One region of the Streptomyces sp. NPDC005141 genome, then DNA from elsewhere that is predicted to be linked to it. Evidence: predicted binding sites of a transcription regulator. Region 1 holds the regulator's gene; each other region holds the start of a gene.
What was found. Region 1 encodes HrcA, which represses chaperone genes, less so after heat shock. Its sites were predicted from a motif close to TTNGCACTCNGNNNNNCNGAGTGCNAA; they were not measured.
Positions count from the first base shown of each region.

Region 2: groL (chaperonin GroEL) is a predicted target of HrcA. The motif match lies at 6,289-6,315, and genes of this name have one in related genera.
Region 3: groES (co-chaperone GroES) is a predicted target of HrcA. The motif match lies at 2,453-2,479, and genes of this name have one in related genera.

Region 1 covers NZ_JBSFYW010000022.1:48,170-58,291, reverse strand. The annotation lists partial or broken gene ACWD68_RS19330 (hypothetical protein) at 1-12, opposite strand, end outside; gene ACWD68_RS19325 (SpoIIE family protein phosphatase) at 146-2,260, shown strand; gene hemW (radical SAM family heme chaperone HemW) at 2,564-3,829, shown strand; gene ACWD68_RS19315 (DUF3097 domain-containing protein) at 3,992-4,798, opposite strand; gene ACWD68_RS19310 (MBL fold metallo-hydrolase) at 4,844-5,707, opposite strand; gene hrcA (heat-inducible transcriptional repressor HrcA) at 5,886-6,902, shown strand; gene dnaJ (molecular chaperone DnaJ) at 6,903-8,036, shown strand; gene ACWD68_RS19295 (nitronate monooxygenase) at 8,149-9,288, shown strand; gene ACWD68_RS19290 (16S rRNA (uracil(1498)-N(3))-methyltransferase) at 9,285-10,034, shown strand; gene ACWD68_RS19285 (VOC family protein) at 10,065-10,122, shown strand, end outside.
Region 2 covers NZ_JBSFYW010000013.1:12,218-22,339, reverse strand. The annotation lists gene otsB (trehalose-phosphatase) at 1-848, shown strand, start outside; gene ACWD68_RS12925 (alpha,alpha-trehalose-phosphate synthase (UDP-forming)) at 985-2,442, opposite strand; gene ACWD68_RS12920 (glucosyl-3-phosphoglycerate synthase) at 2,521-3,465, opposite strand; SAM riboswitch class I at 3,671-3,827, shown strand; gene thrC (threonine synthase) at 3,843-5,141, shown strand; gene ACWD68_RS12910 (MoaD/ThiS family protein) at 5,138-5,413, shown strand; gene ACWD68_RS12905 (cold-shock protein) at 5,855-6,058, shown strand; gene groL (chaperonin GroEL) at 6,441-8,066, shown strand; gene ACWD68_RS12895 (NADH:flavin oxidoreductase) at 8,374-9,495, shown strand; gene ACWD68_RS12890 (DUF397 domain-containing protein) at 9,564-9,830, opposite strand; gene ACWD68_RS12885 (helix-turn-helix domain-containing protein) at 9,811-10,122, opposite strand, start outside.
Region 3 covers NZ_JBSFYW010000010.1:139,311-149,432, forward strand. The annotation lists gene ACWD68_RS10990 (class I SAM-dependent methyltransferase) at 1-555, opposite strand, end outside; gene ACWD68_RS10995 (polysaccharide deacetylase family protein) at 647-1,648, shown strand; gene ACWD68_RS11000 (polysaccharide deacetylase family protein) at 1,645-2,397, shown strand; gene groES (co-chaperone GroES) at 2,624-2,932, shown strand; gene groL (chaperonin GroEL) at 3,084-4,706, shown strand; gene ACWD68_RS11015 (ester cyclase) at 4,842-5,549, opposite strand; gene ACWD68_RS11020 (SDR family NAD(P)-dependent oxidoreductase) at 5,677-6,450, opposite strand; gene ACWD68_RS11025 (MOSC domain-containing protein) at 6,558-7,226, opposite strand; gene ACWD68_RS11030 (LysR family transcriptional regulator) at 7,306-8,202, shown strand; gene ACWD68_RS11035 (WhiB family transcriptional regulator) at 8,384-8,713, opposite strand; gene ACWD68_RS11040 (response regulator transcription factor) at 9,103-9,714, shown strand; gene ACWD68_RS11045 (sigma-70 family RNA polymerase sigma factor) at 9,983-10,122, shown strand, end outside.

The DNA.
Region 1 (10,122 bases):
GTTCTCACTCATGACGGCCCACTTCGGTGACTCGGCGCTTATGGGCGCCGCCAGTCTGTCACCCTGTCCGCATCGTCTGATGTGTATTCGTCCGAACTGCCCAGGGAGCCGCACAGTGGGGGCCATTCCGACGCAACGGGATTCCATGGCATGCGCCCCGGACGCGGTCGCGCACCACCGCGCCGGCCAGGATGCCGTTGCCCGTACGTCGTTGCCGGGTACTCCGCTCGCCCCCGGAGCCGCTCGCCGGTTCCTGTTCGACACGCTCGTGAGCTGGGCCGAACTGGCCCTGCCCGGCACCGAGATCATCGACGACCGGCTCACCGACGACGCCGCCGTGGTGGTCAGCGAGCTCGTCACCAATGCCGTCGTGCACGCGGGCACCGACGTCGAGCTGCTGTGCCGTCTGGAGAACCCGGCCGACGGCCCGTCCGGCCCGCTGGTCGTGGAGGTCTCCGACCACCACCCCTCCCGCGCCATACGGGACGACAGCGCCGAACGCCCCTACGGAACACCGGAGTACGGGCGCGGTCTGCGTCTCGTCTCCGCGCTCTCCGAGGCCTGGGGGATCACCTACCGCCCGGGCGTCAAGACGGTGTGGGCGCGGCTGCTGGCCGACGGGAGCGCCGGGGCCCTGCCCGGGGCGGACGCCTTCGCGGACGCGGACGTCCTGCACGGGACGGGTGGATTCGCGGATGCCGGTGCCCTGGACGGTTCCGGCGGATTCGCGGACGACGACCTGCCTCGGGCCGATGAATTCGCGGACCCCGACGGCCTCCCCGGAAGGGGTGGGTTCTCGGACGCCGACGGTCTCACGGGCGCCGTGGACGGAGCGGACCCGGCCAGGACCGGCGGGTGCGCCGAGGGGCGGCCCCCGGGGTTCGGGCCGAGGGCCGGCGGGTTCCACCCCGCGATATCCGCCCCCGGGGCGTCGCGGAGTAACGCGCAGGGCCACGACTGGCTCGGCCGGGGAGCCCTCTCCTTTCTCGCCGAGGCCTCCGACCTGCTCGCCGGGCAGCTCGACGAGGACCTGGTCGCCGCGCTCGCCGGGCAGCTCCTGGTGCCGCGCCTCGCCGACTGGTGCGCCGTGTGGCTGGAGGACGAGGCCACCGACCGGGCGGGCGGTCTCGGCTTCGCCCTCGGACCGAGGCTCGCCCGCGTCTGGCACGGCAGCGAGAACCTCGTCGAGGGGCTGCGCCGCTCCCTGGAGAAGGACCCGCCACGGCTGCCCGACGCGGTGCGGTCCCGGGCCGTCCCGGTGCCCTGGCCCGGCGAGGCGCTGGGCACCCGCGGCACGAGCGGTGCGGCGCTGGCGTACCGGCTGATCGCGGGCGGCCGGCCGCTGGGCACGCTCGTCATCGGGCGGGCCGGACTGCCCGCCTTCCCCGACGAGGTCAACGGGCTGGTCGAGGACCTCAGCCGCCGTATCGCGCTCGCCATCGGCGCGGCCCGCCAGTACGCGCGCCAGGCCACCATCAGCCAGGTCCTGCAGCGCGGACTGCTGCCGGGCGCGGTCGCCGAGATTCCCGGGGTGCACAGCGCCCTCGTCTACGAGCCGCTCGACAAGGGCGGGCCCAGCGGCGACTTCTACGACGTGTTCCCGGCCGGAGACGGGCGCTGGTGCTTCGCCGTCGGTGACGTCCAGGGCAAGGGACCCGAGGCCGCGGTCGTGATCGGTCTGGCCCGGCCCTGGCTGCGGCTGCTGGCCCGCGAGGGCTACGACGTCGCGGACGTCCTCGACCGTCTCAACCAGCTCCTGCTGGACGATGCGACGGAAGCCGCGGACGCGGCGGCCCGCGCGCTCGTGGCCGCGGGCGGACCCGGACTCGGCAGCGACCTCGGCCCGCAGACGCGCTTCCTGTCCATGCTGTACGGCGAACTGGTCCCCTTCGACGGCGGAGTGCGCTGCACCCTGGCCTCGGCCGGGCATCCGCTGCCGCTGCTGCTGGACCCCGCCGGCGACGTACGGGAGGTGGCCCGGCCGCAGACCCTGCTCGGTGTCTTCGAGGACCCCGAGTACACCTCCGAGTCCTTCGATCTGTACCCCGGCGACACCCTGCTGTGCGTCACCGACGGTGTGACGGAGCGGCGCGACGGGTCCCGCCAGTTCGACGACGACGACGGTCTCGCGCGGGCCCTCGTGGGCTGCGCCGGCCTGAACGCCGAACTGATCGCCGAACGGATCCGCGGGCTGGTCCACGACTTCGGCACCCGCCCGCCGGAGGACGACATGGCCCTGCTGGTCCTACAGGCGCAGTAGCGCGACAGCCGCCCGCCTGAGTGCGGGCCGGGGCGGTTCCCCGGCGGGGGCCGGGGAACCGGTGGCCCCGGGGGACGCGACGCGCACCTCCGGCGGTTCGGAGCGGACGCCCGGGCGGGCCCGAGGCGGGCGGGAGGCAGGGTGGAGGTGGGTCCGAGGCGGACCCGAGGTAGGGCGGAGGCAGGCGGGAGGCCGGGCGGAGGCGGGCCCGAAGTACGGCGGAGGTGGGTCCGAGGCAGGGCGGAGGCGGGCCCGAGGTGGGACTGAAACGCGTACCCCCGCCCGTACTGGACAATGGAACGCATGCCTTCCGCACTTCCCGACGGTGAGCCCGTCCCCGACGACGGGGCGCTGCCCGCGTACGCCCTGGCTGCTGGGGGTCCCTCCCAGGCCTTTGAGGCACTGGGGGAGGCCGAGCGGCCCCTCGGGTTCTACCTCCACGTGCCGTACTGCGCCACCCGCTGCGGCTACTGCGACTTCAACACCTACACGGCGACCGAGCTGCGGGGCACCGGCGGCGTGCTCGCCTCCCGCGACAACTACGCGGACACCCTGATCGACGAGGTCCGCCTCGCCCGCAAGGTGCTCGGCGACGACCCGCGTCCCGTCCGCACGGTCTTCGTCGGAGGCGGTACACCCACGCTGCTGGCCGCCGACGATCTCGTACGGATGCTGGGGGCTGTCCGGGACGAGTTCGGACTCGCGGACGACGCGGAGATCACGACGGAGGCGAACCCGGAGTCGGTCGACCCGGAGTACCTCGCGACGCTTCGCGCCGGCGGCTTCAACCGTGTCTCCTTCGGTATGCAGAGCGCCCGGCAGCACGTCCTGAAGGTGCTCGACCGCACGCACACCCCCGGTCGCCCGGAGGCCTGTGTCGCCGAGGCCCGCGCCGCGGGCTTCGCACATGTGAACCTGGATCTGATCTACGGCACGCCGGGGGAGTCGGACGACGACTGGCGGGCATCGCTCGAAGCGGCCCTCGGTGCCGGTCCCGACCACATCTCCGCGTACGCGCTCATCGTCGAGGAGGGCACGCAGCTCGCGCGCCGCATCCGCCGCGGTGAGGTCCCGATGACCGACGACGACGTGCACGCGGACCGCTATCTCATCGCGGACGAGGTGATGTCGGCGGCGGGCTTCGACTGGTACGAGGTGTCGAACTGGGCCACCTCCGAGGCCGGCCGCTGTCTGCACAACGAGCTGTACTGGCGCGGCGCCGACTGGTGGGGCGCGGGCCCCGGAGCGCACAGTCACGTCGGCGGTGTTCGCTGGTGGAACGTGAAGCATCCGGGGGCGTACGCGTCCGCACTGGCCTCGGGCCGCTCGCCGGGCGCCGGGCGCGAACTCCTCTCCGACGAGGACCGCCGGGTCGAGCGCATCCTTCTCGAACTGCGGCTGCGCGAGGGCTGCCCGCTCTCCCTGCTCCGCCCCGACGGGCTCGCGGCCTCCCGCCGCGCGCTCTCCGAGGGGCTCCTCGAAGCCGGTCCGTACGACGCCGGTCGCGCCGTTCTCACCCTGCGCGGACGACTGCTCGCGGACGCCGTCGTCAGGGATCTGGTGGACTGAACACCTGTTGCGTGGTGACCCGCAGCCGTGGATTTTCGTCCGTTCGGCCGCGGGGAGCAGCCGACGTCGTACCCGGGCCGACCGGACGAGACGGGCCGCCAGGAGCGCATGCGCGTCGCGGGCGGGCCGGCCGACGGCCCCGAAGGCTCCCGGGGCCCCGCGTCACTCCGGAGCGGTGACGAAGTCGATCAGTTCCTCGACGCGGCCCAGGAGTTCCGGCTCCAGGTCCTTGTAGGTGCGCACCCTGGACAGGATGTGCTGCCAGGCCGCGCCCGTGTTCTCCGGCCAGCCCAGGGCCCGGCACACACCCGTCTTCCAGTCCTGGCCGCGCGGTACCCGGGGCCAGCCCGGGATGCCCACCGAGGAGGGCTTCACGGCCTCCCAGATGTCGATGTACGGGTGGCCCAGCACCAGGGCGTGGTCGCTCGTGACCGCCTCGGCGATCCGGGACTCCTTCGAACCGGGGACCAGGTGGTCGACGAGGACGCCGAGCCGGGCGTCCGGGCCCGGGCCGAACGCGTCGACGATCGCGGGAAGGTCGTCGACGCCTTCCAGGTACTCCACGACGACGCCCTCGACGCGCAGGTCGTCGCCCCAGACCCGCTCGACCAGTTCGGCGTCGTGGCGGCCCTCGACGTAGATGCGTCCGGCCCGCGCCACCCGGGCGCGGGCACCGGGCACCGCCACCGAGCCGGACGCCGTACGGCTGGGACGTACGGGCGCCCCGGCCGGCGGGCGCACCAGCGTCACGACCCTGCCCTCCAGGAGGAAGCCGCGCGGCTCCAGCGGGAACACCCGGTGCTTGCCGAAGCGGTCCTCCAGGGTCACCGTGCCCGCCTCGCAGCGGATCACCGCGCCGCAGAAGCCGGTGCCGGGCTCCTCGACCACCAGACCCGGGTCCGCCGGGACCTCGGGCACGGGCTTGGGCTTCTTCCACGGCGGGGTCAGATCCGGAGAGTACTGGCGCATTCGGATGACGATAGGAGAAACGGCGGGCGGGCGGTGTGCCGATCCCTACGACACGCCGAAGCGCGTCGCCAGCTCCTCCCGCTGGGCCCGGACGAACGCCGCGTTCACCGCCGCCCCGTGCCCCGGCACGTACACCGCGTCCTCCCCGCCCAGGTCCACCAGCCGGTCGAGGGCGGCAGGCCAGTGCGACGGTACGGCGTCCGGGCCGGCCTGGGGTTCGCCGGACTCCTCCACCAGATCCCCGCAGAAGACGATCTCGGGTGACCCGAGCGACCCGAGCGACCCGAGCGACCCGAGCGATGCGCGCGACCCGAGCGATGCGCGCGATGCTCGCGACGTAGGCCGGGCGGGCGGTGCGGGCGGTGCCGATGGCTCCGCCGGTGAGGGCGGCTCGGGTGCGCCGGGGATCAGGACCGCCAGGTCGTGGCCCGTGTGTCCCGGGCCGACGTTCGCCAGCAGCACCTGGAGCCCGCCGCCGAGGTCGAGGGTCCACTCGCCGCTCACGGAGTGCCGGGGACGGACCAGCAGGTCCGCCGCCTCGGCCGCCGCGCCCGGGTCGAGACCGTTGCGCACGGCGTCCGCGCACAGCTCCTCGCGCTCGTACGCGAAGACCGCGTCCAGCCCGACCGCGCCGAAGACCTCCACGTCCGTGAACGCCGCCGCGCCGAAGACGTGATCGAAATGCGGGTGGGTCAGTGCGAGGTGCGTCACTCGGCGCTCCGGCCCGAGGAGCCGTTGGGCCTCGGCGCGCAGCCACGCGCCCTCCGCGAGGCTCGACCCGGCGTCGATCATCAGGGCCGCGCCCTCGCCGACGACGAGCCCGACCGTGCAGTCCCAGTCCGGAAGTCGCCGCCGCCCGACCCGGGGCGCCACCCTTTCCCACCCCAGCTCTTCCCAAGTCAGCCTCATGCGGCGACGCTAGCGGTGACCGGGTGCCGTGCACGACATCGCAGGCCCGCCCTTGCCGGGGTCGTGCCTCACCGCCGTACACTGGGCCGGGGAACGTTGGCACTCGCGTGCGCTGAGTGCCAGGCGAAAGCCACGAAGGCCACGAAGACCATCGAGTCGACTTCTGGAGGTGTGCGCGATGCTCAGTGAACGCAGGCTCGAGGTGCTGCGCGCCATCGTCCAGGACTATGTCGGCACCGAGGAACCGGTCGGTTCCAAGGCGCTCACCGAGCGGCACAGGCTCGGCGTGTCGCCGGCCACCGTCCGCAACGACATGGCCGCCCTGGAGGACGAGGGCTACATCGCCCAGCCGCACACCAGCGCTGGGCGCATCCCCACGGACAAGGGTTACCGGCTCTTCGTCGACAAGCTCGCCGGAGTCAAGCCGATGACCGCGCCCGAGCGGCGGGCCATCCAGAACTTCCTGGACGGCGCCGTCGACCTCGACGACGTCGTAGGGCGGACCGTGCGGCTGCTCGCGCAGCTCACACGGCAGGTCGCCGTCGTGCAGTACCCCTCGCTGACCCGCTCGACCGTGCGCCATGTGGAGCTGCTGTCGCTCGCCCCCGCGCGGGTGATGCTCGTGCTGATCACGGACACCGGCCGGGTCGAGCAGCGCATGATCAACTGTCCGGTGCCGTTCGGTGAGACGTCGCTCGCGGATCTGCGGGCCCGGCTCAACAGCAGGGTCGCGGGGCGCCCCTTCGCGGACGTCCCGCAGCTCGTGCAGGACCTCCCGGACGCCTTCGAGGCGGAGGACCGGGGTACGGTCTCGACAGTGCTCTCCACATTGCTGGAGACACTCGTCGAGGAGACCGAGGAGCGGCTGATGATCGGCGGTACCGCCAATCTCACCCGTTTCGGACATGACTTCCCTCTCACCATCCGGCCGGTGCTCGAGGCGCTGGAGGAGCAGGTTGTGCTCCTCAAGTTGCTTGGAGAGGCCGGGGATTCGAGCATGACCGTGCGAATCGGGCACGAGAACGCCTATGAGGGACTCAACTCCACGTCCGTGGTCTCGGTCGGCTACGGTTCGGGCGGCGAGGCAGTAGCCAAACTCGGCGTGGTCGGCCCGACCCGCATGGATTACCCGGGAACGATGGGAGCGGTACGAGCGGTGGCACGGTACGTCGGACAGATCCTGGCGGAGTCCTAAGTGGCCACGGACTACTACGCCGTACTCGGCGTGCGCCGCGACGCGTCCCAGGACGAGATCAAGAAGGCGTTCCGGAGGCTCGCTCGCGAGCTGCACCCGGACGTCAATCCCGATCCGAAGACGCAGGAGCGGTTCAAGGAGATCAACGCCGCGTACGAGGTGTTGTCGGACCCGCAGAAGAAGCAGGTCTACGACCTCGGCGGTGACCCGCTGTCCCAGCAGGGCGGCGGTGCCGGCGGCTTCGGCGCGGGCGGCTTCGGGAACTTCTCGGACATCATGGACGCCTTCTTCGGCACGGCGTCGCAGCGCGGACCGCGCTCGCGCACCCGCCGGGGCCAGGACGCCATGATCCGGCTGGAGATCGAGCTCGACGAGGCGGCCTTCGGCACCACGAAGGACATCCAGGTCGACACGGCCGTCGTCTGCGCCACCTGCAACGGCGAGGGCGCGGCGCCCGGGACCTCCGCGCAGACCTGTGACATGTGCCGCGGTCGCGGCGAGGTGTCCCAGGTGACGCGGTCCTTCCTCGGCCAGGTCATGACCTCGCGGCCGTGTCCGCAGTGCCAGGGCTTCGGCACCGTGGTCCCGACCCCGTGCCACGAGTGCGCGGGCGACGGCCGGGTCCGGTCCCGTCGCACCCTCACGGTCAAGATCCCGGCCGGTGTGGACAACGGCACACGGATCCAGCTCGCGGGCGAGGGCGAGGTCGGCCCCGGCGGCGGCCCCGCCGGTGACCTGTACGTCGAGATTCACGAGCTGCCGCACTCGACCTTCCAGCGGCGGGGCGACGACCTGCACTGCACGGTCACCCTCCCGATGACCGCGGCGTCCCTCGGCACCAAGGTGCCGCTGGAGACCCTCGACGGCATGGAAGAGGTCGACATCCGTCCGGGCACACAGTCCGGCCAGTCGATCCCGCTGCACGGCCGGGGCGTCACCCACCTGCGCGGCGGCGGCCGCGGCGACCTCATCGTGCACGTCGAGGTCACCACGCCGACCAAGCTCGACCCGGAGCAGGAGCGGGTGCTGCGCGAGCTCGCCAAACTGCGAGGCGAGGAGCGGCCCACCGGTCAGTTCCAGCCCGGTCAGCAGGGGCTCTTCTCCCGGCTGAAGGACGCCTTCAACGGTCGCTGACCCAGGCGCGGCGCGGGGTGGGAATGCCACCCCGTGCCCGCCCATCCCGGTGGCCTATGCCGGGCGGAAGGCCGGATTCGGACTTGTACTGAGGACGTGACAACATGCCGTCATGTCCTCCGCACTGACCGATCTCTTCCCTCACCCGATCGTGCAGGCCCCCATGGCGGGCGGCGTTTCCGTCCCCCAGCTCGCGGCCGCCGTGTCCGAGGCGGGCGGGCTCGGATTCCTCGCCGCCGGGTACAAGACCGCCGACGGCATGTACCAGGAGATCAAGCAGCTGCGCGGGCTGACCGGACGTCCCTTCGGCGTCAATCTGTTCATGCCGCAGCCCGAGTACCCCGGTGCGGGCACCGGCTCCGCCGGAGCGGCCGGTGCCGCGCTGCCTTCTGCCGCCGCGGTCGAGGTCTACGCCAACCAGCTCGCGGGTGAGGCCGCCTGGTACGAGACCGAGCTCGGCGACCCGGACAGCGGACGCGACGACGGCTACGACGCCAAGCTCGCCGTCCTCCTCGACAACCCGGTGGCGGTGGTCTCCTTCCACTTCGGCGTGCCGAGCCAGGACGTGCTGGACTCCCTGCGCCGCGCCGGCACGCTCACCCTGGTGACCGCGACCACGGCCGAGGAGGCCCTCGCCGTGCAGCGGGCGGGCGCCGCCGCCGTCATCGTGCAGGGCATCGAGGCCGGCGGACACCAGGGCACCCACCGCGACAACCCGGAGACGGACGGCACGGGCGTCGGGCTGCTCTCCCTGGTCGCACAGGTCAGCGAGACCGTGCAGATCCCGATCGTCGCGGCCGGCGGCATCATGCGCGGCAGCCAGATCGCCGCCGTCCTCGCCGCGGGCGCGAACGCGGCCCAGCTCGGCACCGCGTTCCTCGCCACCCCCGAGTCCGGCGCGAACGCCGTGCACAAGGAGGCGCTGACCAACCCCCTCTTCGTCCGCACGGAACTCACGCGCGCGTTCTCCGGGCGGCCGGCGCGCGGGCTGGCCAACCGCTTCATGCGCGAGCACGGCCCGTACGCCCCCGCCGCCTACCCCGAGATCCACCACCTGACCTCGCCGCTGCGCAAGGCGGCCGCCAAGGCGGGCGACGCGCAGGGCATGGCGCTGTGGGCGGGACAGGGCCACCGCATGGCACGTGACCTGCCCGCCGGGCAGCTGGTGGAGGTACTGAACACCGAGATCGCCGCCGCCAAGACAGCGTTGTCGGCAACCGACGAGATCCCGGAAGAGGGTGCGGCCCGATGACGGCACCGGTGTTCCTGGTCGAGCACTTCGACGCGGGCGGCGGCGGACGCTACGTCCTCGACGGCGCCGAGGGACGGCACGCCGTCTCCGTGAAACGGCTGCGGCCCGGCGAGGACGTCGTACTCACCGACGGGGCCGGGCGCTGGGCGGACTGCGTCGTCCTCGACACCGAGGGCAAGGACCGGCTGATCGTGAAGATGGACTCGGTGGCCGAGGAACCGGCCGAGGAGCCGCGCATCACGGTCGTCCAGGCACTGCCCAAGGGCGACCGGGGCGAGCTGGCCGTCGAGACCATGACCGAGACCGGCGTCGACGCGATCGTCCCCTGGGCCGCCTCCCGCTGCATCACGCAGTGGAAGGGCGACCGAGGTCTGAAGGCGCTCACCAAGTGGCGCGCCACCGCCCGGGAGGCCGGCAAGCAGTCCCGCCGGGTGCGCTTCCCGGAGGTCGCGGACGCGATGACGACCAAGCAGGTTGCCGCACTTCTCGCCAAAGCCGATCTCGCCGCCGTACTCCACGAGGACACCGAACTCGGCACCGAGCCGTTCGCGACGGCCGGCCTGCCCGGCTCCGGGGAGATCGTCCTGGTGGTCGGCCCCGAGGGCGGGATCTCCCCCGAAGAGGTCGCGCTCTTCACCGAGGCGGGCGCGAAGATGTTCCACCTGGGGCGTACGGTGCTGCGTACGTCGACGGCCGGGACCGTGGCCACGGCACTGCTGCTGGCCCGCACCGGCCGCTGGTCCTGACCCGTCACCCGCACATCCAGCAGGGATTCCATGGAACTCGCCCAGGTACGGCTGCTCGTCTCCGACTTCGCCGCCTGCTACCGCTTCT
Region 2 (10,122 bases), on a different contig from region 1:
GCCACCCCGAATCCAAGGATCCCTTGCCGGCCCCGGTGACCCCCGCCGGGCGCGACGCTCTCGACGCGATCCTCACCCGCCCCACCCGGACGGTCGTCGCACTCGACTTCGACGGGACCCTCGCCCCCATCGTCCCCGACCCCGACCAGGCCCGTGCGCACCCCGACGCGGTCCCCGCCCTCGCGGCACTCGCTCCCAAGGTCGCCTCGATCGCCGTGGTCACCGGCCGTCCGGCCGGTGTGGCCGTACGCCACGGCGGCTTCGCGGGCGTCCCCGGACTGGAGCACCTCGTCGTCCTCGGCCACTACGGCGCCGAGCGCTGGGACGCGGTGAGCGGCACGGTCACCGCCCCCGCCCCGCACCCCGGTGTGGCCGCCGTCCGCGCCGAACTGCCGGGATTCCTCGACAGGATCGGCGCCTGGCAGGGCACCTGGATCGAGGAGAAGGGCCGTGCGGTCGCCGTGCACACGCGCCGCGCCGCGGACCCGCAGGCCGCCTTCGAGGCGCTCCGTGAGCCGCTGGCCGAGCTGGCCACCCGGCACGGCCTGATCGTCGAGCCGGGCCGCATGGTCCTGGAGCTGCGTCCGCCGGGCATGGACAAGGGCGTCGCCCTCCTGGAGTACGTCCGGGAGGTCGGCGCCGAGGCCGTCCTCTACGCGGGTGACGACCTGGGCGACCTGCCCGCCTTCGCCGCCGTCGACAAGCTCCGCTCCGACGGTGTCCCCGGACTCCTGGTGTGCAGCGGCAGCTCCGAGGTCGGCGAGCTCGCCGAGCGGGCGGACCTGGTGGTCGACGGCCCGCCCGGAGTCGTAAGGCTGCTCGCCGCTCTCGCCGCCCGACTCGACTGACCGGAACGGACGCCGGACGGGCGGCCGGACACCGGGATCGTGCGGTGGTCCGGCCCGCTCCCGGTCGCCGGCCGGGCTTCCCCGGTCACCGCCACGGCCGCGCGCACGGATGAACCGGCGTGCGGCCGGGCGTCGTTCAGCGTTCCAGTGCGCGCAGCTGGTCGAGGAACCACTGGGCCGGCGGCAGAGCGGTGGCCGCGGCGGCCAACCGCTTGGTGCGCTCGGCCCGTTCACCCGGCTGCATGGTCAACGCCTCGTGCAGCGCCCGTGCGGTACCGATCACGTCGTACGGGTTCACGGAGATCGCGTCCTCGCCCAGTTCCTCGTACGCCCCGGCCTCCCGCGAGAGCACCAGCACACAGCCCTCGTCGGAGACGACCGGGATCTCCTTGGCGACGAGGTTCATGCCGTCCCTGATGGGGTTGACGAGAGCGACGTCGGCCAGCCGGTACGCGGCGAGCGAGCGCGCGAAGTCGTCCTTGACGTGCAACACCACCGGGGTCCAACCAGGCGTCCCGTACTGGGAGTTGATCTCGTCGGCCACACGCTGCACCTCGGCCGTGTACTCCCGGTACACCGCGAGGTCCTGCCGTGACGGGTAGGCGAAGGCCACATGGACCACCCGCTCGCGCCACTCCGGGTGGTCGTCGAGCAGCTGCCGGTACGCCAGCAGTCCCCGCACGATGTTCTTGGACAGCTCGGTCCGGTCGACGCGCACGACGGTCCTGCGGCCCTCGCCGATCTCCGTGCGCAGCGCGGCCATCCGTTCCTCGACGTCCTCCCGGTGGGAGCGTTCGCGCAGGAACTCGGCGTCCGCGCCGAGGCCGTGCACGCCGACGAGGGTCTCGCGCACGGGCGGCCGGGCGCCGTCCAGGTGCTCGATCGCCCGGGGGGCGCCCGAGGGCCAGGTCGCGGCGTAGCGCTCGGGGTCGGCTTCCTCCGCGCAGCGCATGAAGGCCGTCGCCCATCGCCAGGTCAGGAACGCCACCCGGTCCGCGCCGAGCATGCCGCCCACGAGTTCCGCCCGGATGTCGTCGGGGAGCATCCGGAAGTAGTCCTCGGGCGCCCACGGCGTGTGGGAGAAGTGGCCGATGCGCAGGTCGGGGCGCAGCTCGCGGAGCATCCCCGGCACCAGACACAGGTGGTAGTCCTGGACCAGCACCGCCGCTCCCTCGGAGGCCTCCTCGGCCAGCGCCTCGGCGAAGGCGCGGTTGTAGGTCCGGTACGCGGCCCACTGGCGCCGGAACTCCGCGTCGAAGACCGGCTCCAGCGGGGTCTGGTACAGCATGTGGTGGACGAACCACAGCACGGAGTTGGCGATGCCGTTGTAGGCGTCGGCGTGCACCTCGGCGTCGATGGCCAGCATCCGCACGCCGTCCTCGCCGACTCCGCGCGCGACGGCCTCCCGGTCGCCGTCGCCGAGGGCCGAGCACACCCATAGGGCGTCCGCGTCGGGCCCGATCGCGGAGAGGCCCGAGACGAGGCCGCCGCCGCCGCGCCGGGCGTGCAGCGAACCGTCCTCCCGTACCTCGTAGGTGATCGGGCCGCGGTTGGACGCGACCAGAATCCGGTGGGCACCGTGCGTTGAAGCCATGCCTCGAAACCTAGCCCCGTGTCGAAACGCTCAAACGTTCCCTTCGGCCGTATGCGATCGCGGGCCGGGAGGGCTGGTCTACGCGGCTTTGCGCCGCTGGTACTCGGAGATTTCGCTCATCGGGGGCCTTTCCTCCGTGTCCACCGAGTACGTGCGCGGCTGGAAACCGTCCCGGCCGCGCTCGAACTGGGTGAGGGCGGGACGGATCAGGTGACCGCGGGCCAGCCGGAGCTGGGCGGTGCGGTAGATCGCGGCGGCCATCCGGCCCAGGGCCTGGCCGTCCTGGTGGCGGTGCTTGCGGACACCGACGTCGACCTGGGCGAGGGCGTCCAGGCCCACCAGGTGCAGGGCGTCGACGAGCATGCCCAGTTCCACGCCGTAGCCGACGGGGAACGGGAGCTGTTCGAGCAGGGAGCGACGGGCCGCGTACTCGCCGCCGAGCGGCTGGACGAAGCCCGCGAGCTGCGGCCAGTGCATGTTCAGCAGGGGGCGGGCCATCAGCTCGGTGACCCGGCCGCCCTGTCCCGAGGCGCCGCCCAGGGGGCGGTCGTACATGGCCTTGACCAGATCGACACCGGGGTCGGTGAGCAGCGGGCCCACGATTCCGATGACGAAGTCGGACGAGAACTCCCTGAGGTCCGCGTCGATGAAACAGACGATGTCCCCGCTCGTCACGAGCAGCGACCGCCACAGCACCTCGCCCTTGCCGGGCACCGCGGGGATCCGCGGGAGGATGTCGTCGCGGTGCACGACTCTCGCGCCCGCGGCCGCGGCGACCGCGGAGGTGCGGTCGGTCGAGCCCGAGTCGACGACGACGATCTCGTCGACGAGCGGCACCTGCTGCATCAGGTCGTGGCGGATGATCGCGACGATCTCGCCGACCGTCTCCTCCTCGTTGAGCGCGGGCAGCACGACGCTGACCGTCGACCCGGTCGAGCGTTTCGCGGCCATGAGCTTGTGGAGCGGGCGGTCGGTCAGGGACCAGGAGCGTGTGCTCAGCCAGCTTTCGACGTCTTTCAGCACGGTCTGCGGCTCCTCACTGTCTGATCACACGCTCTCATCAGCGTGCCCGCTGCGGCCAGCGGCAGATGGATTGCCGTCGTCTCGCGGTTCGGACGACTATCTCAACTGTCCTGGCCTTCGGTTACAGTCTTGAACAACGCGGATGACCATCGCATGTCCTGGATCATCGCCGCGTATCGTGTTCAACAGTTCAACAATCAAATACCGCTCATCCAGAGGGGCAGAGGGATACGGCCCGATGAAGCCCCGGCAACCCTCCAGCCGGTCTCGTACCGATCGATGTCGATCGCGTCGCGAGGCTCCCGGCTCGGGAAGGTGCCAAATCCGTCTCACGGCGAAGTGCGTCGTGAGGAAGATGAGGAAAGGGCCTCGCCTCCATGGCTGCGCAGACAGTTGCAAGTACCACGAACTCCGCCGAAGCGGTGGACCTCGGCCCGGCAGCGGCGCTCTCCTGCCGCGAGTGCGGACACCGCGTCCCGCTCGGCCCGGTCTTCGCCTGCGAGGAGTGTTTCGGCCCGCTGGAGATCGCCTACGACTTCTCGGCCTACGAGACCGAAGAACTCCGCAAGCGCATCGAAGCGGGACCCGCGAACATCTGGCGCTACGCGCCCCTCCTGCCCGTCCCCGCGGACGTGGCGCAGAAGCCGAACATCAACCCCGGCTGGACCAAGCTCGTCCAGGCCGACAATCTGGCCCGCGAGCTCGGCGTCGACGCCGGCAAGCTCTTCGTCAAGGACGACTCCGGCAACCCGACGCACTCCTTCAAGGACCGCGTCGTCGCCCAGGCCATCGAAGCGGCCCGCGTCTTCGGCTTCACCACCCTCTCCTGCTCCTCCACGGGCAACCTCGCCGGTGCCGTGGGCGCCGCGGCGGCCCGCGCCGGCTTCCGCTCCTGCGTGTTCATCCCGCACGACCTGGAGCAGGGCAAGGTCGTCATGGCCGCGGTCTACGGCGGCGAGCTCGTCGGCATCCAGGGCAACTACGACGACGTGAACCGCTTCTGCTCCGAGCTGATCGGTGACCCGGCCGGCGAGGGCTGGGGCTTCGTCAACGTCAACCTGCGGCCGTACTACGCCGAGGGCTCCAAGACGCTGGCGTACGAGATCTGCGAGCAGCTCGGCTGGCGGCTCCCCGACCAGCTGGTCGTGCCGATCGCCTCCGGCTCCCAGCTCACGAAGATCGACAAGGGTCTGCAGGAGCTGATCAAGCTCGGGCTCGTCGAGGACAAGCCGTACAAGATCTTCGGCGCCCAGGCCGAGGGCTGCTCCCCGGTGTCCGTCGCCTACAAGGCCGGCCACGACGTCGTACGTCCGCAGAAGCCGGACACCATCGCCAAGTCGCTCGCCATCGGCAACCCCGCGGACGGGCCGTACGTGCTCGACATCGCGCGGCGCACCGGCGGTGCCGTGGAGGACGTGAACGACGAGCAGATCGTCGACGCGATCAAGCTGCTCGCACGCACCGAGGGCATCTTCGCGGAGACGGCCGGCGGCGTGACCGTCGGCGTCACCCGCAAGCTGATCGAGAACGGTCTCCTCGACCCGACCCTGACCACGGTCGTGCTGAACACCGGCGACGGCCTCAAGACTCTGGACGCGGTGGCCTCGGACACCGGGCTGACCGCGACCATCCGCCCGAACCTCGACTCCTTCCGAGAGGCTGGCCTCGCATCATGAGCGTCAACGTCCGCATCCCCACCATCCTGCGCACCTACACCGGGGGCGCCGCCGAGGTGACGGCCGAGGGCACGACCCTCGCCGAGGTCATCGCCGACCTGGAGAAGAACCACACGGGCATCGCCGCGCGCGTTCTGGACGACCAGGGCAAGCTGCGCCGCTTCGTCAACGTGTACGTCAACGACGACGACGTCAGGTTCGAGCAGGGCCTGGAGACGGCGACCCCGGACGGTGTGGGCGTCTCGATCATTCCGGCCGTCGCCGGGGGCTGATCGTTACCCTCGGTAATGCCGAACACGCTGAGTTCATCGAATTGCCCCCTCCGTGAGAGAAACGGAGGGGGCAATTCTGTATGGTTGAGCGCGCTACAGTTGGGGAAGTCGCTTCGCTTTCGATGTTGGTTTCATGCCGGACGCATATGAGTTCTCGCCCGGCATCCGACAAGAAGTAGCCAAAGTACCCCGCCTTTTTGAGCCTTTTATGGCATTTACGGGGCCCGACTTGCCCTGAATCCTTGCACATTCTCCGCATATCCGTGATCGGCCATGCCCAGAATTCTCGTCCGATTGACCTGTTGCAGACGGCAGTTGGACAGATACATTCAGCCGCGGTCGACGCGTTCCGGCGCACACCCCCAACCGTTGGGGGGTGAGGTCTGACCCGGATCCGCGAAGTGTGGATCTGTGCAAGGGCCAGTAATAGGGGAGTTAGGCATGGCTCAGGGCACCGTCAAGTGGTTCAACGCGGAGAAGGGGTACGGCTTCATCGCGGTCGACGGTGGTGCGGACGTCTTCGTGCACTACAGCGCGATTCAGATGGACGGCTACCGCACCCTTGAAGAGGGTCAGCGAGTGGAGTTCGAAATCTCGCAGGGCCAGAAGGGTCCGCAGGCGGACATGGTCAAACTCGCCGTCTGATCCGGGCGCGAACGGCCACCGACGCACTCACGCCGAGGGGCCCGCATCCCACCAGGGATGCGGGCCCCTCGTGCGTCCCCGGCCGTCTTCCGGGGTCCCCTGTCTGTCTCGCCAAGTCTTGTGCGCGCCCGCGAGCGCGCCCCGTGCGGGCGCCGCGTGTGCGCTCCGCCAGGGGCCCGTTTTCAGGAGAGGCGCTTGCACTCGCAGGGGTCGAGTGCTAATCATTGGCGTTAGCACTCTCCCAGTGAGAGTGACAGAACTTGGATCGGGTCAGCGAGGCCCGCGGGCCTGTGGGGCAAGGAACCACAAGGCTTGCAGGCCGTCCGTCGCGGGCGCGGGCACGATCCGGAGCAATCCACCCCGTCCGGGAGGACCACTTCACATGGCCAAGATCATCGCGTTCAACGAGGAGGCACGGCGCGGTCTCGAGCGCGGGATGAACCAGCTCGCTGACGCCGTCAAGGTCACCCTCGGCCCCAAGGGCCGTAACGTCGTCCTCGAGAAGAAGTGGGGCGCCCCCACGATCACCAACGATGGTGTTTCCATCGCCAAGGAGATCGAGCTCGAGGACCCGTACGAGAAGATCGGCGCCGAGCTGGTCAAGGAAGTCGCCAAGAAGACGGACGACGTCGCCGGCGACGGTACGACCACGGCGACCGTGCTGGCCCAGGCGCTCGTGCGCGAGGGTCTGCGCAACGTCGCCGCCGGCGCCAACCCGATGGCCCTCAAGCGCGGTATCGAGAAGGCCGTCGAGGCCGTCTCCGGTGCCCTGCTCGAGCAGGCCAAGGATGTCGAGACCAAGGAGCAGATCGCTTCCACGGCCTCCATCTCCGCCGCCGACACCCAGATCGGCGAGCTCATCGCCGAGGCGATGGACAAGGTCGGCAAGGAAGGCGTCATCACCGTCGAGGAGTCCCAGACCTTCGGTCTGGAGCTGGAACTCACCGAGGGTATGCGCTTCGACAAGGGCTACATCTCGGCGTACTTCGCCACCGACATGGAGCGTATGGAGGCCGTCCTCGACGACCCGTACATCCTGATCGCGAACTCCAAGATCGCGAACGTCAAGGACCTGCTCCCGCTCCTCGAGAAGGTCATGCAGGGCGGCAAGCCGCTGCTGATCATCGCCGAGGACGTCGAGGGCGAGGCCCTGTCGACCCTGGTCGTCAACAAGATCCGTGGCACCTTCAAGTCCGTCGCCGTCAAGGCTCCGGGCTTCGGTGACCGCCGCAAGGCCATGCTCGGCGACATCGCCATCCTCACGGGCGGCGAGGTCATCTCCGAGGAGGTCGGCCTCAAGCTGGAGAACGCGGGTCTGGACCTGCTGGGCCGTGCCCGCAAGGTCGTCATCACCAAGGACGAGACCACGATCGTCGACGGCTCCGGCTCTGCCGACCAGGTCGCCGGCCGTGTGAACCAGATCCGTGCCGAGATCGAGAACTCGGACTCGGACTACGACCGCGAGAAGCTCCAGGAGCGTCTGGCGAAGCTGGCCGGCGGCGTGGCCGTCATCAAGGCCGGTGCCGCCACCGAGGTCGAGCTCAAGGAGCGCAAGCACCGCATCGAGGACGCCGTTCGCAACGCGAAGGCGGCCGTCGAGGAGGGCATCGTCGCCGGTGGTGGCGTGGCCCTGCTCCAGGCTTCCTCGGTCTTCGAGAAGCTCGAGCTCACGGGTGACGAGGCGACCGGCGCCAACGCCGTGAAGCTCGCCCTGGAGGCCCCGCTCAAGCAGATCGCCGTCAACGGTGGTCTCGAGGGTGGCGTCATCGTCGAGAAGGTGCGCAACCTGCCCGTCGGCCACGGCCTGAACGCCGCGACCGGTGAGTACGTCGACATGATCGCCGAAGGCATCATCGACCCGGCGAAGGTGACCCGCTCTGCTCTGCAGAACGCCGCCTCCATCGCCGCGCTGTTCCTCACCACCGAGGCCGTCATCGCCGACAAGCCGGAGAAGGCCGCTGCGGGCGGCGCTCCGGGCGGCATGCCGGGCGGTGACATGGACTTCTGATCGACCCCGGTCGATCATCGTCCTGACGTTCCGAGGGCGGCACCTTCCCGCGAGGGAGGGTGCCGCCCTCGGGCGTTTTTTTGTGTTCCCGCGCTTCAGGCACCGCGCCACGAGGGCTCCGTGGCGCCGGACGCCTTCCGCGGACGTGGCCCGGATCACAGCGGCAGGTGCGGGAGCGGCGGAATGCCGCGCCCGGCGGTGCGGTTGACCCGGACAGGCAGTCGATGCATGTGCACATACCGCACGGAATCTCCTGCCTCGCCGACCGCACGACGTCATACCGACCACCTCGCCGAGGAGCCCCCACGTGACCGCTGACGCCGCGTCCCGCGCAGCCGAGATCCTTTCCCGCCCCGTTTCCCTGAACGGACTGACCGTCCCGAACCGGATAGCGATGGCGCCGATGACCCGGCAGTTCTCGCCGGGCGGCGTACCGGGGGAGGACGTGGTCGGTTACTACTCCCGCCGCGCCGCCGCGGGCGTGGGCCTCATCGTGACCGAGGGCACGTACGTCGGCCACGACTCGGCCGGACAGAGCGACCGGGTGCCGCGTTTCCACGGTGAGGACCAGCTGGCCGGATGGGCGAAGGTCGCCGACGCCGTCCACGCGGCGGGCGGCACGATCGTGCCCCAGCTGTGGCACATCGGCATGGTGCGCAGCGCGGGCGAGCCGCCGTTCGCGGACGCCCCGCCGGTCGGCCCCTCCGGCATCGGTTCCGAGGGCGCCGAGGTCACCGGCAGGGCGATGACCCAGCAGGACCTCGACGACGTCATCGAGGCGTTCGCGAAGGCCGCGGCGGACGCGGAGCGCATCGGCTTCGACGGTGTCGAACTGCACGGCGCCCACGGCTACTTGATCGACCAGTTCCTGTGGTCCGGCACCAACCGGCGCGAGGACGCGTACGGCGGCGACCCGGTGGCCCGTACGAAGTTCGCGGCGGAGATCGTCGCGGCGGTACGCGACTCCGTCTCGCCGGAGTTCCCCGTTCTCTTCCGCTACTCGCAGTGGAAGCAGCAGGCCTACGAGGCCCGCCTCGCCGAGACCCCGGAAGAGCTGGAGGCGATCCTCGCCCCGCTGGCGGCGGCCGGAGTGGACGCCTTCCACGCCTCCACGCGCCGCTACTGGCTGCCCGAGTTCGACGGTTCCGACCTGAACCTCGCCGGCTGGACGAAGAAGCTGACGGGCAAGCCCTCCATCACCGTCGGCTCGGTCGGCCTGGACGGCGACTTCATCAAGGCCTTCATGGGCGAAGGCTCCTCGGTCCGGGGCATCGACGACCTCCTCGACCGCCTGGAGCGCGACGAGTTCGACCTCGTCGCCATCGGCCGCGCGCTGCTTCAGGACCCCGAGTGGGCGGCCAAGGTCCTCGCGGGCCGCTTCGACGAGCTGGCCCCGTACGACGCGGCGGCACTGCGCTCGCTGAGCTGACCCGAGCTTGCCTGTGGGGCGGCGCCGCTGTGACGCGGGCGCCGCCCCTTCTTTGTGCGCCGCGCCGGTCAGCCGGTGGTGCGGAGATGGCCGACGAAGGCGGTCCAGGCGGCGGCCCCGAAGGTGATCGAGGGACCGAGGTTCTTGGAGTCCCGGACGGGGACGAGGGTGGGGTGGCCGGGGGCGACCTCCAGGCAGTCGCCGCCGCTTGCTCCGCTGTGCGTTGACTTGCGCCAGCGTGCGACCTCCAGGCAGTTGCCGCCGTCCCCGCCGCTGTAGCTGGACTTGTACCAAGCTGCGGCGCTCAGATCGTGCTCATGGGCCTTGTTCTCCATGCTCGCAATCCTCCGCCACGGATTCGATCAGAGCCAGGGAATCGTGCGGGGAAAGCGCCGACGCCTGGAGGAGGTTGAACGTGAGGACGTGGCGGGTGACAGTTGCCGGGTCGTCCAGCAGCTTCCCCATGCTCGGCGCATCCACGAAGGACAGCGGGGGCGCGTCATCGAACTCCATGAGCTTTAGAGATCCGTGCATCGACGCGTGAGCCCCCGTGTCGAACGGCAGCACCTGCACGATGATTCGGTGTGCCTTGGCCAGCCCCGTCACGTGTCGGAGAGCTTCCGCCAT
Region 3 (10,122 bases), on a different contig from region 1:
GTACGCCTCCGGGTCGAAGATCCGGCCCCGGCCGCCCCGGCGCCCCGGGTCCACGAAGACCGCGTCGTACGACGAGGTGTCCACCTCGGTGACGTCCGTCTCGCGCACCTCGATCAGGTCCTTGAGCCCCAGTGCGTCGGCGTTCGCGCGGGCGGCGGCGGCCGTCAGCGGATCCCGGTCGACGGCGAGGACCCGGATTCCGGCGCGGGCCAGCGCGATCGCGTCGCCGCCGATGCCGCAGCAGAGATCGGCGACGGAACGGACTCCCAGGGCGCGCAACCGCTCGGCGCGGTGGACCGCCACGCTCGTCCGGGTGGACTGCTCGACCCCGTTCGGGGTGAAGAACATCCGCCCGGCGTCCTCGGCCCCGAACTTCGCCGCCGCCCGCTGCCGCAGCCGGGCCTGTCCGAGGGCCGCCGAGACCAGTTCGGCGGGGTGCTCGCGGCGCAGCCGGGTGGCGACGGCCAGTTCCTGTGCCGGTTCGGTGGCGCGGACCTCGTCGAGCAGGGCGCGGCCCTCGGCGGTGAGGAGGGAGGCGAAGGAGACGTCGTTCACCCGGCCATTGTGGGCCAGTCGGTGGACGGTGTGCTTCCGGCGGCGGTGTCGGGGCCCGGGTGAGGGCGGTGACCTGGGAGGATCCGGCTCCATGCGACCCGTACGACAAAATGATAAAAACGGCACAAACGGGGCCGGTGCGCGCTGGGGAGTCGGCGTGCTCGCCCTCGCCCTTCTCGTCTCCGGCTGTGCCGAGACCAGCTCCGGTTCCGGCTCCGGTTCCGTCCCCGGCTCCGGTTCCGGCGCCGGAACCGGAACCGACGCCGATGCCGATGCCGATGCCGCCAAGCCGGCCCACGGTCGGCAGGTCCGGCTCCAGGCGCCCCCGGCCCGCGCCCTCGACGCGTACGCCTCCCGGCTCCGGCTGGCGCAGGCCCGGCGTGTCGCCGCCGCCAAGCGCTGGGGACTCGCCGAGGTGCCGCTGACACCCCCGGCGCCGCCCGCCAGGAAGCCGGTCATCGAGGCCCGCAAGGGGTTCGAGGTCGACGGGCAGGAGGAGCTGGGGCTGCCGCCGGTCTTCACGACCGTCCCCACCAAGGACAAGGTCGTCTTCCTCACCATCGACGACGGCGAGGAGAAGGACCCCGCGTTCCTGCGGATGATGAGCGACCTGAAGATCCCGTACACCGCCTTCCTCAGCGGCTACCTGGTCAAGGACGACTTCGGGTACTTCCGGAAGATGCGCGACCGCGGCATCACCCTCAACAACCACACGCTGCACCACCCCTATCTGCCCGCCCTGTCCTACGCGCGGCAGAAGCGCGAGATCTGCGGCATGCAGGACGTGATGAAGAGGCAGTTCGGCAAGCGCCCGGTCCTCTTCCGCCCGCCGTACGGCAACTACAACCAGGACACCCTGCGCGCCGCCAAGTCCTGCGGCGTCAAGTACGCGCCCATCTGGGACGAGGAAGTCTTCGTCGACCACTGGGAGTACCGCGAGGACGACCGTGACCTGCACCCCGGCGACATCGTCCTCACCCACTTCCGGGGCCGCAAGGACTGGAAGGGCACCATGCCCGACATGGTCCGCCGCTTCCTGAGGACGGTCACGGACAAGGGGTACGCGGTCGCGCGCCTCGAGGACTACCTGTGAGGGTGCGGGCGGTGCTCGCCGGACTGCTCGCGGCGGTGCTGCTCGGTGGCTGCGCGCAGTCCGTCGACCCCATCGAGCGGCTGGGCAAGAAGGCGGCCCAGCGAGTGCGTCCGCAGGAGACGGCATACCGCCGCTGGGGTCTGGCCACCCCGCTCGCCGCGGCACCGAAGGCGCCCGCCCGGACCACCGCACGCAGCGCGGGTCCGGGGCTGCCGCCCGTCGTGGACCATGTGCGCACCCGCGACAAGGTGGTCTTCCTGACGTACGACGACGGGGCGGAGCGCGATCCCCGGTTCGTCGACATGGTCCGCGAACTGCGGCTGCCGGTCAGCATGTTCCTCACGGACAGTGTCGTCGGGCCGGGGTACGGGCACTTCGCCCGGCTGCGCGCGGTCGGCGCGAGCGTCCAGAACCACACCCTCGACCACGCCTCCCTGCGCGGTCTGCCCTACGCCGGCCAGCGCGCCGAGATCTGCGGACAGCAGGACAAGCTCCGGCAGCGCTTCGGCATCCGGCCCCGGCTGCTGCGGCCCCCCTACGGCAGGTACGACAGCACCACCCTGCGCGCCGCCGCCGACTGCGGGGTCGCCGCGATCGTCCTCGGCCGCCCCGCCGACGCGCACCGGCTCCGGCCGGGCGACATCCTCTCCGGCTTCGGCGAACCCAATCTCACGGACGCCACGGTCCGGCTGCTCCGGCGCATCCAGGCGGAGGGCTTCACTCCGGCCCGGCTGGAGAACTACCTCTGAGGGGCCGCCGTCCGGCGCGGTCCGGCCCCGTTCGGACCGCGCCACGCCGACGCCTTTGGCACTCCGCTTGACCGAGTGCTAATCGCAGTCATAGTCTCAGGTCTGGCACTCCCCACTGGAGAGTGCCAATAGCGACGGGCAGGTCCGGCACCCGCGACGACGGATCGACCTGGTCGCCACCTCAGACAGTTAACCCCGTGAGATCTCCGAAGGGGGAGGTCGGATCGTGACGACCGCCAGCTCCAAGGTTGCCATCAAGCCGCTCGAGGACCGCATTGTGGTCCAGCCGCTCGACGCCGAGCAGACCACGGCCTCTGGCCTGGTCATTCCGGACACTGCGAAGGAGAAGCCCCAGGAGGGCGTCGTCCTCGCCGTTGGTCCGGGCCGCGTCGAGGACGGCAAGCGTGTCGAGCTCGACGTCGCCGTCGGCGACATCGTGCTCTACAGCAAGTACGGCGGCACCGAGGTGAAGTACAACGGCGAGGAGTACCTCGTCCTCTCGGCTCGCGACGTGCTCGCGATCATCGAGAAGTAATTCACCCGGTAAGGGCGTTCGGGGGCTTCCCCCGGACAACCCCGCACCAAGCATTGCAGTGAACTGCGCCCCTGGCCCCCGCTACCTAACAAGCCGGGCGCCGGGGGCGCTGTTCGTTCTCCAAATTTTCCGAGAGGGCTGAACCGCTCCTATGGCGAAGATCCTGAAGTTCGACGAGGACGCCCGTCGCGCCCTTGAGCGCGGCGTCAACAAGCTTGCCGACACGGTGAAGGTGACGATCGGTCCGAAGGGCCGCAACGTCGTCATCGACAAGAAGTTCGGCGCCCCCACCATCACCAACGACGGCGTGACCATCGCCCGTGAGGTCGAGGTCGAGGACCCGTTCGAGAACCTCGGCGCCCAGCTGGTGAAGGAGGTGGCGACCAAGACCAACGACATCGCGGGTGACGGTACGACCACCGCCACCGTGCTCGCCCAGGCGCTCGTGCGCGAGGGCCTGAAGAACGTCGCCGCGGGTGCCTCCCCGGCGCTGCTGAAGAAGGGCATCGACGCGGCCGTCAAGGCGGTCTCCGACGAGCTCCTCGCCACCGCGCGCCCGATCGACGAGAAGTCCGACATCGCCGCCGTCGCCGGTCTGTCCGCCCAGGACCCGCAGGTCGGCGAGCTCATCGCCGAGGCGATGGACAAGGTCGGCAAGGACGGTGTCATCACCGTCGAGGAGTCCAACACCTTCGGTCTGGAGCTGGACTTCACCGAGGGCATGGCCTTCGACAAGGGCTACCTGTCCCCGTACATGGTGTCCGACCAGGAGCGTATGGAGGCCGTCCTCGACGACCCGTACATCCTCATCCACCAGGGCAAGATCAGCTCCATCCAGGACCTGCTGCCGCTGCTGGAGAAGGTCATCCAGTCGAACGCCTCCAAGCCGCTGCTGATCATCGCCGAGGACGTCGAGGGCGAGGCCCTGTCGACCCTGGTCGTGAACAAGATCCGCGGCACGTTCAACGCCGTCGCCGTGAAGGCCCCCGGCTTCGGTGACCGCCGCAAGGCCATGCTCGGCGACATCGCCACCCTCACCGGTGGTCAGGTCATCGCCGAGGAGGTCGGCCTCAAGCTCGACCAGGTCGGCCTGGACGTGCTCGGCAGCGCCCGCCGCGTGACCGTCACCAAGGACGACACCACGATCGTCGACGGTGGCGGCAGCTCCGACGAGGTCGTCGGCCGCGTCAACCAGATCAAGGCCGAGATCGAGAACACCGACTCCGACTGGGACCGCGAGAAGCTCCAGGAGCGCCTCGCGAAGCTGGCCGGCGGCGTGTGCGTGATCAAGGTCGGCGCCGCCACCGAGGTGGAGCTCAAGGAGAAGAAGCACCGTCTGGAGGACGCCATCTCCGCGACCCGCGCCGCGGTCGAGGAGGGCATCGTCTCCGGTGGTGGCTCCGCGCTCGTCCACGCCGTCAAGGTCCTCGAGGGCAACCTCGGCAAGACCGGCGACGAGGCCACGGGTGTCGCGGTGGTCCGCAAGGCCGCCGTCGAGCCGCTGCGCTGGATCGCCGAGAACTCCGGCCTGGAGGGTTACGTCATCACCTCCAAGGTCGCCGAGCTCGACAAGGGCCAGGGCTTCAACGCCGCCACCGGCGAGTACGGCGACCTGGTCAAGGCCGGCGTCATCGACCCGGTCAAGGTCACCCGCTCCGCCCTGGAGAACGCCGCCTCCATCGCCTCCCTGCTCCTCACGACCGAGACCCTGGTCGTCGAGAAGCCGGCCGAGGACGAGGGCGACGCCGGTCACGGCCACGGGCACTCCCACTGACGTACGACGTCATGAGGACGGACACGCCCACCGAGGCGTGACGTCGTGAAGAGGTCCCCGTTCCACCAGGAACGGGGACCTCCCGCGTTTCCGTGGGGCTGTTTCCCGGGGCCGTCCTTCCGGCGCGCGGAGCGGTCAGCCCTCCAGCGCGTCCAGTGCGCCGAGCCCGGCCATCAGACCCAGCCGGTCGTACTGCCACCAGCCCTCGACGATCTTCCCGTCCTCTCCGCACCGGAAGATGGTCGTGCCGGTCATGGAGGCCTGCTTCCCGGACGCGGGCATCCCCATGAAGTCGCCCGTGTGCGTGCCGTTCCAGGTCCACCGCGTGCAGACGCGGTCCCCCTCGGTGATCTGGTCCTCGATGGTGAACGCGAAGTCGAAGCCGCCGCGCCACATCTCGATCTCGCGCCGTACCGCGTCGAGCCCGATGGTGTCCTGTTCGTTGGCGGGGTCGTGGTCGTGGTAGCCCTCCGCCATCAGTCCGTTGAGCGGCTCCAGCTCACCCGGGCCCGCCAGCATCTCGAAGTACGTGCGGATGTTCGCCGCGTAGAGCTGCTCGTCACGCACCACGTCGAGGTCCGTGAACGTCGGCATCCCGTCGCAGAGCGCCACCATCTCCTGGAAGATCGTGTCGGTCTCCGGAAGCTTCGAGTTCCGCATCGCGTCTTCGTACGACGGGAACTCCACGATCTCCACGAAGTGACTCGCGTCGGCGCGGTCCTTGCCGATGACGCTGTGCGTCGCGGTCCGCTTCCCCTTGGTCTTCTCGACCCACGTGTCCATCAGCCGGTTCATCTCGTCGAACCTGCTGGTCCTGCAATCGATCAGCTGCATGAATGTCATGGCGCCGCCTCCGGCCCCCTGGTCCGGTAGATCCACCCTCAATCCTCCCACCGGAGGGGCGGCACCACCCACCGCACGAAACGCGCGGGCGCCTGCCGCGCGACCCGCGCGACCTGCGTGATCGCCCCTACTGGGGGCCGTACTTCCGACCGGTCCTCGACGTGATCCCGCCCAGCAGCGCCCGGGGCGTCACCTTCACCACGCCCATCAGCGCCTTGTAACGCGGATCGGGAATGGACAGGGTCCGGCCGCGCGCCAGGTCGGCGAGTGCCGCCGCGACCAGCTTGTCGGCGTCGAGCCACATCCAGTTCGGGATGTTGTCGGTGCCCATGCCGGCCCGCTCGTGGAACTCGGTGCGCACGAAGCCGGGAGCCAGCGCCATCAACCGCACGCCGCTGCCCGCGAGATCTTTCGCCGCGCCCTGCGTGAACTGCACGACCCACGCCTTCGACGCCCCGTACGTGCCCCGCGGCACGAACGCGGCCACCGACGCCACGTTGACGACGCCGCCCCGGCCGCGCTCCCGCATGGCCTCGGTCGCCGCCGACGTCAGCCGGAGCACCGCCTCGCAGTGCACCTTGAGCATTTTCAGCTCGTCCGCCATCGACACGTCCAGATAGCGGCCCTTGTTGCCGAAGCCGGCGTTGTTGACCAGCAGGTCGACCGGGCTCCTGCGGTCGGAGAGGCGGGCGGCCACCGCTTCGATGCCCTCGTCCGTCGCCAGGTCCGCCGTGAGCACCTCCGCCTCGATGCCGTGCCGGTCGTGCAGCTCGGTCGCCTGCTCCCGCAGCCGCTTCGTGTCCCGCGCCACCAGCACGAGGTTGTGCCCGTCCGCCGCCAGCCGCCGCGCGAAGGCGGCACCGATTCCCGCGGTCGATCCCGTAATCAGAGCCGTTGTCATGGCGCAAGGTTAGTGACCGGCCTGCCGCCCGGTGGCCGGTGCCACCCAACGCCCGACCGGGTTCCACGAGTTCTCCGCACCCCGCCCGGCCGGGGCCGGGGCGGCCCCTACCCGCCGTACTTCGCCACGTACTCCCGCGCCGCCGCCCGCGACTCCGTGTGCAGGGCCTCGCCGGCCGTCAACAGCCTTGGCAGCAGCTCCCGTTCGGTCGTCGAGGCGCGGAACTGGACGGCGACGGTGACATCGTGGCCCGGCCTGTGCACGATCTCGATCGGGTCCCCGGCGCGGATCTCCCCGGGCTCGATCACCCGCAGATACGCGCCGGGTGCGCCCCGCCGCGTGAACCGCTTCACCCAGCCCTTCTCACCGAGGTGCCCCTGGAAGGTGCGGCAGGGGATGCGCCCGGAGGTGACCTCCAGGACGACCTCGGAACCGATCCGCCAGCGCTCGCCGATCAGCGCGCCGGACACGTCGAGCCCGCACGTCGTGAGGTTCTCGCCGAACACGCCGTTCGGCAGGGTCCGGATGAGCTCGCGCTCCCAGTCGTCGAGGTCCTCGCGCGCGACCGCGTACACGGCCTGGTCGTCACCGCCGTGATGGCGCAGGTGGCAGATCGCGTCCCCGGCGAGCCCGCTCCCGCCGGACCCCTTGGGGCCCGGTGCCGTCACGCGTACCGGCCCGTCGACCGGGCGCTTGTCGATGCCGGTCATACCCTCCGGCTGGTCCGTGTACCCGACGGCCCGCGCCCGGCCGACGTTGAGCGACAGAAGCTTCATGGCACCAAGTTAGGCGATACAGCTCAAAGCGTCGATGCGATATTTCCCGTCGCACCCAAGATGCGCTTATGCTCGAAGGGTGATCGAGGCCCGTCATCTCCGTGTCCTGCGCGCCGTCGCCACCACCGGATCCTTCTCGGCGGCGGGCCGCGAACTGGGGTGCACCCAGCCCGCCGTCAGCCAGCAGATGAAGGCCCTGGAGTCGTCCGTGGGCACTCCCCTGCTCGTCCGGACGGGCCGCGAGATGCGCCTCACCCAGGCGGGCGAGGCCCTGGTCAAGCACGCGGCGAGCATCCTGGCCGGTCTCACGGCCGCCGAGGAGGAGGTCGCCGCGATCGCCGGTCTGCGCGCGGGCCGCGTCCGGCTGGTGTCCTTCCCCAGCGGCAGCTCCACCCTCGTCCCCACGGCCCTCGCCGCGCTGCGCGCCGCGCACCCCGGCACCCGTGTCTCCCTGGAGGAGGCCGAACCGCCCGAGTCCGTCGAGAAGCTCCGGGCCGGCGACTGCGACATCGCGCTCGCGTTCCGCTACGAGGGAGCGCCGGGCGTCGAGGAGTGGGACGACCTCGTAGTACGGCCGCTGCTGATGGACCGCCTCGTCGGTCTGGTGCCCGAGGGGCACCGGCTCGCGCGGTCGGAGTCCGTGGCGATCGGAGAGTTCGCCGGGGAGCCGTGGATCGCCGGGTGCCCGCGCTGCCGCGGCCAGCTCGTCGAGGTCTGCCGCGGTGCCGGCTTCGAGCCCCGGATCGACTTCGCCACCGACGACTATCCGGCTGTGGTCGGGCTCGTGGGCGCGGGACTCGGCGTCGCCGTCCTGCCGGAGCTCGCGATCGAGTCCGTACGCCCGAAGGGGGCGCGCACCGTGACGGTGGAGCCCGCGGTGCGCCGCGAGATCGTCGCCCTCACCCTCCCGGATCTCGCCGGGGTGCCCGCGGTGGCCGCGACGCTGGACCGGCTGGCGCGGGCGGCGGCCCGCTAGCGGCCTCCCTCCGGGGGGCTACCGCGGACGCACGGCTGCCGTCGCGTCGAAAGCGGGGCACGCGTGCACGTGGCCGACGTGCCTCTCCCTGCCGGGTCCGTCCCTGCCGGGTCCGTCTCCGCCGTGTGTGTCCGCCGTGTACGCGTCCGGCGGCACGCGCTGTCAGAGCAGAAACGTTCCTTCAGTTGTTCGAAGCGGGACTGCTCCCGGTGGTCGATGCCGAGACCAGTCGGTTGCGTGCCCGTCCCATGAGCTCTTCGCGCTCGTCCTCGGTCAGTCCGCCCCACACGCCGTACGGTTCGCGCACCGCCAGCGCGTGTGCCGCGCACTCCGCGCGCACCGGGCATCTCATGCAGACCTCTTTGGCCGAGTTCTCACGAGCGCTCCGTGCCGCACCACGCTCGCCCTCAGGGTGGAAGAAGAGCGAGCTGTCGACCCCGCGGCAGGCCGCGAGGAGCTGCCAGTCCCAGAGGTCCGCGTTCGGACCGGGAAGGCGGGAGAAATCTGCCATTGCGTGTCCCCTTGTTGCCGTTCTGGGCTGCTCTGTGCCCACCGACCGTACATCTACGATCTAAGGAGATGAAAATATGACTCATTGCGAATCTAGCCTCAGACACCAGCAAATGGGAAGAAAACAGGCTAAATGGGGCATCGGTTGTGATGAAACGTTGAGGGTCGGCGCGCATGTCTGCACCGTGTCCGCGCCCTCACGTACAGTGCCGATGACGGCCGACTGCCCCGTAACTCTTTCGAGTGACCATCGTTGAGATGGCTGAGGCGGTTGAAGGAACAAGCGCTCGGGCAGGCGGTCATATCCGTCGGCGAGTATCGACCGCACAGGTGACGATTCGTAACAGCCTGGAGGCTCAAGGTGACGCGCATCAGCTGCGGAGGACGGCCATGACATCCGTCCTCGTCTGCGACGACTCCCCGCTTGCCCGAGAGGCGCTCCGCCGTGCGGTCGCGACCGTGCCCGGTGTCGAGCGTGTGACGACGGCGGCCAACGGCGAGGAAGTCCTCCGCCGCTGGGGTGCCGACCGTTCGGATTTGATTCTGATGGACGTACGCATGCCCGGTTTGGGCGGCGTCGAGACGGTCAGGCGGCTGCTGTCCGCCGACCCCGGTGCGCGCATCATCATGCTCACCGTCGCCGAGGACCTGGACGGTGTGGCACTCGCCGTCGCCGCCGGCGCCCGCGGCTATCTGCACAAGGACGCCTCACGGGCGGAGCTGCGCGCCACCGTGACCCAGGCGCTCGCCGACCCGACCTGGCGGCTCGCGCCGCGCAGACTGCGCTCGGCCGAGATGGGCGCCGCGCCCACGCTCACCGCGCGTGAGATCCAGGTCCTCGAGGGCATGAGCCACGGCCGCTCGAACGCGGAGATCGGCCGTGAGCTGTTCCTCTCGGAGGACACGGTCAAGACCCACGCCCGGCGGCTGTTCAAGAAGCTCGGCGCCTCGGACCGGGCGCACGCGGTCGCGCTCGGATTCCGGTGGGGCCTGGTCCGCTAGGTGAGCCGCGTCGAGGGTATGACGGAAGTAGCCCCTGCCCGCCGTACGGCGGGCGGGGCCGGGCCCTCGGAGAGAGCCTCTTCGGTGTCCGATCCCCGTTTCCCGGCGGATGCCGCATCCTTGAGGTGTGGAGTTCCTTGGGGACAAGTCGGTCGAGCGGAAGGGGAGGGCGCAGGAGATGAGTTCCGGCGCACCTGCTCATAACGCTTCGGTGCACAACTATGGACGCGGTGCCACGGACAGGACGACGCCAAGGCACCATGGACCGATGCGTGAAGACGAGACGACGGGGATCGGTGCGCTCGTCCATCGCGCGGTCGAGGGCGACGAGCAGGCCACACACGACCTGCTCGCCCACGTACATCCGCTCGCGCTGCGTTATTGCCGCGCCCGTCTGTCCCGGCTCCC